Regions from separate parts of the Flavobacterium lindanitolerans genome, predicted to be linked through region 3. Evidence: riboswitches for the same ligand, from Rfam matches in the RefSeq annotation. Region 3 holds a riboswitch; each other region holds the start of a gene.

Region 1 (2,272 bases), 1.8 Mb from region 3:
TCTCAAAAAAAATAAAAATATGAAAGCAATAAATGTTTTAGGATACTCAAGAAATAACGAGCAATTCGTAGTAAAGACACAAAACTCTGATGTCAGAATAAGCAGGAATGAAAAATTTCCGGAACTGGAAGGGCCAAGCCCGTTTGAATATATACTTGCAGGATTCGCAGGATGTGTCAATGCGGTGAGCCAGCAGGTAGCTTCAGAGTTAGGCATCAACCTAAAGTCGTTACAGGTAGAAATAACCGGAGTTATAAGTCAGGAAGAAAGAGTAGGCTTCAGCAAAATCGAAATCGTACTAAAGCCAACAACAGATACTTCGCTTCAGGTACTCCAGAAGTGGTTAAAATTAGTACAGCAAAAAAGTCCGGTTTATGACAACCTGGTCAATTCAACACCGGTCGAGCTGATTTTATACAAAGAATATAATTATGCAGCATAAAGCATAAATCGCATTTGTTTAGTTTGTTTTATTTGTTTGTTTGTTGAAAGACTGCTTTTGATTGCCAGTCAAAAGCAGTTCTTTTAACTAAAAATCTCCAGAACCATGTCAGTTAAAAAAATAAATATCATTCTCTTTGGAATAGAAGAGACAGGGAGTTCCCTCATAACTGAGGTGCTTTCCAATCAGGAATCACTTCTTGAAAATAACAATCTTGATTTAAGATTGCCCGTAATAACCAATTCCACTGTAGCCTTCTTTGAAAAACCAACAGTAAGAAATTCCTGGGAAGCCAATTTTATCCAATTTGCAGTTCCTTTCAAAATAGCAGATATAATTAATTTCGTTCAGGAAAACGAACTCGAAAATCTTATTGCTGTAGATACCTCAAATACAGAAGACATCCTTCCTGATTATTTCGACCTGCTCCAGAATGATTTTGATATCATTAGCGCTAATCCATTGGTGCAGGCATTTTCGGCAGATTTCAAAATGGCATTAAACAATAGTATTAAAAAAACGGAAAAAGATTTTGTCTTCGTAAACCCAAATGAGAAGCATCTTTCCCCAAAACTGCTTGAACAAATCCTAAAGATGGCAGCCAAACAAAATTTTAGGATAGCGGTATAATTTCTGCAAACTATTGCAAAAACCAAACATATTGCATTACTTTGCAGTGTTCTTAAAAATATTGATTGTTATCACGAAAGGCGGAGGGATTAGACCCGATGAAGCCTTAGCAACCCTTTAAGCTTTAAAGAAGGTGCTACATTCTACCATATTATTGGATAGATAACACACGAAAAATCTACTTTTTTTCTCCCTTTTCCTGACAACATATCGATACTTTTTTTCAACCATTCATGGCTTGGGATTGTTTTTTCTATGCCATCGATTTTTGAAAAATACATTAGGACTTTTAGATTCATCAGAATCTTAAATAATCTAATAATAGTAAAAAATGTCAGGCATACAAAAAGCTATCAAAGAAAGAATTCTCATCCTTGACGGAGCAATGGGAACCATGCTCCAGCGGTATAATTTTTCGGAAGAAGATTTCCGTGGTGAAAGATTCAAAGAATTTCCACATCCGCTGAAAGGGAATAACGACCTCCTTTCATTAAGCCAGCCAAAAGCAATACAGGAAGTCCACCGTCAATATTTTGAAGCCGGTGCTGACATCGTAGAAACTAATACCTTTTCAGGAACAACCATAGGTATGGCTGACTATCATTTGGAAGATTTGGTTTATGAGCTAAACTATGAATCGGCAAGACTGGCCAGAGAAATAGCAGATGAGTTTACGGCAAAAAATCCGGATAAACCACGTTTCGTAGCGGGTTCTATAGGACCCACTAACAGAACGGCAAGCATGTCTCCGGATGTAAATGACCCCGGTTTCCGTGCCGTGACCTTTGATGAATTACGCATCGCCTATAAACAGCAGGTCGAAGCCCTGATTGATGGAGGTTCCGATATTCTGCTGGTAGAAACCATATTTGATACTCTGAATGCAAAAGCAGCACTTTTTGCCATCGAAGAAGTCAAAGAAGAAAGAAATATAGATATTCCGGTCATGGTTTCCGGCACGATAACAGATGCTTCAGGAAGAACACTCTCCGGCCAGACCGTAGAAGCATTCCTGATTTCCATTTCTCACATTCCGCTATTGAGCGTAGGATTTAATTGTGCTTTAGGAGCAGACCAGTTAAAACCTTATTTACAACGACTTTCGCATAATACCACATTCAATGTTTCGGCACATCCCAATGCAGGTTTGCCCAATGCTTTCGGGCAATATGACCAGACACCGGAAGCTATGCAGGTTTT
Region 2 (2,272 bases), on a different contig from region 3:
ATTCCTTAGAATTATCCTTAATAAACAAAACAAAATATGTCAAACATCGACTTAATCATAGAAGAAAGGCCACGTGATATTGGGGACTTTTTGGTAGGCAGACTATTACCTTTCCGTAAAAAAAGAATGGTAGGGCCATTTATCTTTATTGACCACATGGGACCAACAAAAATGGGACCGGATCATTATATGGATGTAGGCCAGCATCCGCACATTGGATTGGCAACATTGACTTTCTTGCTCGAAGGCGAAGTCATGCATAAGGATAGTATTGGCACTGTACAGAAAATAGCTCCGGGGTCTGTAAACTGGATGATTGCCGGAAATGGTGTAACCCATACCGAAAGAACTCCTGAAGAATTAAGACACGGAAAAGAGTATATGATGCATGGCTACCAAATATGGGTAGCACTGCCAAAAGACAAAGAAGATATGGAGCCGGAATTTCACCATTTTGACAGGAACGATCTGCCACGATGGAAAGACGAAACGGCAGAATTTACATTAGTGGCAGGAAAAGGATACGGTAAAGAATCACCGGTTCCGGTACATTCTGATCTGTTTATGGTCGAAATCAAAACCCAGGATGAATACCTTCTCCATACAGAAGGACAGCTTTTTGGGGAAATTGGAATCTGTGTCGTTGAAGGCGCTGTTCAGGCCTGTGATAATCATGTTGAAAAAGGAAATATGTTGGTGTCAAAATTGGACAATGCCTGTTCCATGACCCTCAAACCAAATACCCATATTATTCTTTTTGGTGGTCAACCGCTTCCTGAAGAGCGATTTATCTATTGGAATTTTGTGTCTTCCAGCAATGAAAAAATTGAAGCGGCAAAAGAACGTTGGAGAAAAAAAGAATTTCCGAAGGTAAAAGACGATAACAGTTATGTTGTCATGCCGGAAGTTTAATTCAAATAAAACAAACCAAAAAGCCTCTCTGTTGAATTGATAATAGAGAGGCTTTGTTTTTACAGATAATTTAATTGCGCGGAAGATTATTAAATATTTGTAAAAACTGCAATTACTGTAAATATAATTTAAAATATGCTTTATATTTGCATCCGTTATCACGAATCTCATAAAGAGATAGCAACCTGCAACAACAAGCAAGGTGCTAAAACGATAAGCCAAATCCTTTGGAAAAAATGTTGCCATTCCACACTTTTTTCGGTTTGCTTTTCGTCGTGAGCTTTATTAATTTTTAAGCAATCGATGATGAAACATCTTATTAAAACTAAAGGTTCTATTGTAGCCTTATTGCCCTTTTTCATTTTTATCTTTACATTCCTTGGTGTCGGAATCCTGCTCAATGACTTTTATGCTTTGCCGTCTCCAATAGCAGTAACTTTTGGGATAATTACAGCCTTTTTACTTTTTAGGGAATCTATTGAGGCAAAAGTTGACACGCTGATAAAAGGCTGCGGAAATAATCAAATCATCACAATGTGTCTTATTTATCTGCTGTCCGGAGCTTTTGCTGTCGTTACTCAGGCAATGGGAGCTGTAGACGCAGTTGTAAATTTAGGAATCAGTACAATAGACACGGAGTATTTCCCATTAGGCATCTTTTTAATAGCCTCATTTTTATCAACTGCCACAGGAACTTCTGTCGGCTCGATAGTAGCCTTAGGACCAATCGCCATCAGCCTGGCTGACAAAAGCGGTGCTTCCATGCCTTTAATTGCCGGGTCATTACTGGGCGGCTCCATGTTGGGAGACAACTTGTCTATTATATCAGACACTACAATTGCTGCCACACAATCGCTTGGATGTGAAATGCGCGATAAATTTAAAGTCAATCTCTTTATAGCGTTACCGGCATCTATTATCACAATACTATTACTTTTCTATCTAGGAGTTAATTCAGAAATAAGTCCGGTAGCTATTGAAAAAGAAAGCTACGAACTCATTACAATACTGCCATATATCCTTGTAATAGGCCTAGCTGTGTCAGGTTTAAATGTTTTTATAACCCTGTTGATTGGGATATTGGTTGCGGGAATTATTGGCTTTTTCCAAAATGATTTCACTGTACTGAGTTTTTTACAGAAAAACTATGAAGGCTTTTTAAGCATGACCGATATATTTCTATTATCAATGCTAACGGGCGGACTGGCCGCCTTAGTTGAAAAAGCGGGAGGCATTGATTATGTTCTGCAAAAGATAAAGTCAAAAATTAAGAGCAAAAAATCAGCACAAATGGGAATAGGTACTTTGGTGAGTTTTACCAACGTGGCTATTGCCAATAACACTGTTTCTATTGTAATTA
Region 3 (2,272 bases):
TTTTAACCCCGGTGTTTTCTGCAAAACTTCATACAATCCGAAACCCACACATCCGAATCCAAATAATCCTATATTTAATTTTTTTCTTGACATTGTTCGTACAATTAATTTTTATGGAATTCAACAGTAGCATTTTCCTTCACAGCATTTTCCAATGCCTGTTTTATGTCGGCAATTAAATCATCAGCATCTTCCAAACCCACAGAAAGTCGGATTAGGCTGTCGGTCACGCCAGACTGGTATCTTTTTTCAGCAGGAATTGATTTATGAGTCATTTCACATGGAAGGCAACACAGGCTTTTCACACCACCTAAACTTTCAGCCAATTGGAATAATTTCGTTCCTGATACAATTCTTGAAGCCAGTTCCTTATCGTCAATAACCAAATCAAAAGTCACAACACCTCCAAAATATTTCTGCTGACTTTTGGCAATTTCATGATTGCGGTGGGTTTTCAAGCCCGGATAATAAACATTACGGACCAGTTTTTCAGTAGTCAGGAATTCGGCAATTTTTTGTGCATTTTCAGCATGCTGCCTGATTCTTAAATTAAGGGTTTCAATACCGCGAATAACCAGCCAGCTGTCAAACGGACCTAAAATAGCACCGGAAGCATTTTGGATGAATTTAATTTTAGCACCTAATTCTTCCGTAGCAGTAATGACCAGACCGGCTATCAGGTCACTGTGCCCTGAAATATATTTTGTAGCACTGTGAACAATTAAGTCGGCACCAAAATCAATTGGTTTTTGGGCGATAGGAGAGGCAAAGGTATTGTCTACGCAGAACAGGATGTTGTTTTCTTTTGCAATTTTCCCAATAGCACGCAAATCTGAAATCTTTAATGTTGGATTGGTCGGAGATTCAATCCATATCAGGGCTGTCTTGTCACTGATGGCCTCAGCAACGTTCTTTGCATCGGTTGCATCAACATACGTTACCTGTATCCCGAATTTTTCATACACATGGGTAAACAGGCGAAAAGCACCTCCGTAAATATCATCTACGGCTATGATTTCGTCTCCGGCCGATAGTAATTTCACTACTGCATCTATCGCAGCTAATCCGCTGGAAAAAGCATAACCGTTGGTTCCGTTCTCCAGTTTGGCTACCAGGTCTTCAAGAACTTTTCGTGTAGGATTATTGCTTCTGGCATAGTCGAAACCTTTGTGAACGCCTGGAGCATCCTGAACAAAAGTAGAAGTCTGGTAAATTGGCACCGAAATGGAACCTGTTAGTTTATCAACCGGAATGTAGTTTAAAATTTGAGTTTGCTCTTTCATCTTGATTCGTTTTTAAGATTTAATATTTTTTCGCTTTTAAAAAAATATTCGAAACCAGATATCGGAAAGGGCATAAAATAAAAATGCTCCTCCGATAAGTCAGAAGAGCAAATAATATCTCGAGTTATTATGTACTATTTTCTAAGCTTATCTTTCCCTGCCAAAGCAAGGGTTGAATGTGGCACCTTATCCTCAAAAGGACAGGTTGCCAAGACGTCATAGGGTCAATTCCCTCGGTCTTTCTGGATAAGAATAATCTTTTAAAGAACTTGGTTGCAAATTTAGAGTATAAATTTTTTAAAAACCTAATAAAAAATAAAATATTTTATATTTAATTGATTTTCAAGGCGTTGAATTAGATGTAAAAGGCTTTAAATAGTCAGCTTTAAAGTGTTTTATAAAATTTCATTTTCGTAAATTTGACATTCATATCTAAAAAATATTGGTTTGAATTCAAAAATAACCCAAATTATTCCCCAGCTACCTTCTTTAGACTTTGAAAAATCCAAACAATTTTATCAGGAAATTTTAGGCGGTAAATTAGTTGGTGAATATGAAGACCTTTTAATTTTTTTATGGGATGATAATGAAATACACCTTTGGAAATGCAATGAAAAAATAGTTCCGGAAAATTCAAGCTGCTACATTCGGGTAAATGATATTGAAGCTGTTTTTGAACGGTATAAAAAAATTCTTGGAGATAAGATAGCACTTAAAAACCAGCCTTGGGGAATGCGGGAATTTTATATTATTGACGATAGCGGCAATTTGTTTAAGTTTGGACAGCCAATTCAATAACTTATGAAAAAAATTACTTTTTTAATAGTCTTGTTGTCAGGTTTCTGGGCTGTGGCTCAGGAAGATGCCTGGGTTTATTTTACAGATAAGCCTGATGCCGCTCACTACATGGCAAACCCGCTGGAGATGCTTTCGCAGCGAGCACTTGACAGAAGAACAAGACAGAATATTGCATTAGACGAAAAGGATGT

What was found. A riboswitch is a leader RNA that binds a small molecule or an ion and turns the genes downstream of it on or off. The one in region 3 is predicted to bind S-adenosylmethionine.
Region 1: another riboswitch for S-adenosylmethionine. It lies ahead of B0G92_RS00325 (homocysteine S-methyltransferase family protein); the one in region 3 lies ahead of B0G92_RS08030 (trans-sulfuration enzyme family protein).
Region 2: another riboswitch for S-adenosylmethionine. It lies ahead of B0G92_RS12945 (Na+/H+ antiporter NhaC family protein); the one in region 3 lies ahead of B0G92_RS08030 (trans-sulfuration enzyme family protein).

Annotation. Positions count from the first base shown of each region.
Region 1 covers NZ_PJND01000007.1:51,675-53,946, reverse strand. The annotation lists gene B0G92_RS00335 (OsmC family protein) at 20-442, shown strand; gene B0G92_RS00330 (hypothetical protein) at 548-1,072, shown strand; SAM riboswitch class I at 1,138-1,241, shown strand; gene B0G92_RS00325 (homocysteine S-methyltransferase family protein) at 1,404-2,272, shown strand, end outside.
Region 2 covers NZ_PJND01000009.1:69,753-72,024, forward strand. The annotation lists gene B0G92_RS12940 (pirin family protein) at 37-912, shown strand; SAM-I-IV-variant riboswitch at 1,063-1,159, shown strand; gene B0G92_RS12945 (Na+/H+ antiporter NhaC family protein) at 1,219-2,272, shown strand, end outside.
Region 3 covers NZ_PJND01000007.1:1,822,253-1,824,524, forward strand. The annotation lists gene B0G92_RS08025 (homoserine dehydrogenase) at 1-93, opposite strand, end outside; gene B0G92_RS08030 (trans-sulfuration enzyme family protein) at 105-1,283, opposite strand; SAM riboswitch class I at 1,428-1,536, opposite strand; gene B0G92_RS08035 (bleomycin resistance protein) at 1,731-2,081, shown strand; gene B0G92_RS08040 (S8 family serine peptidase) at 2,085-2,272, shown strand, end outside.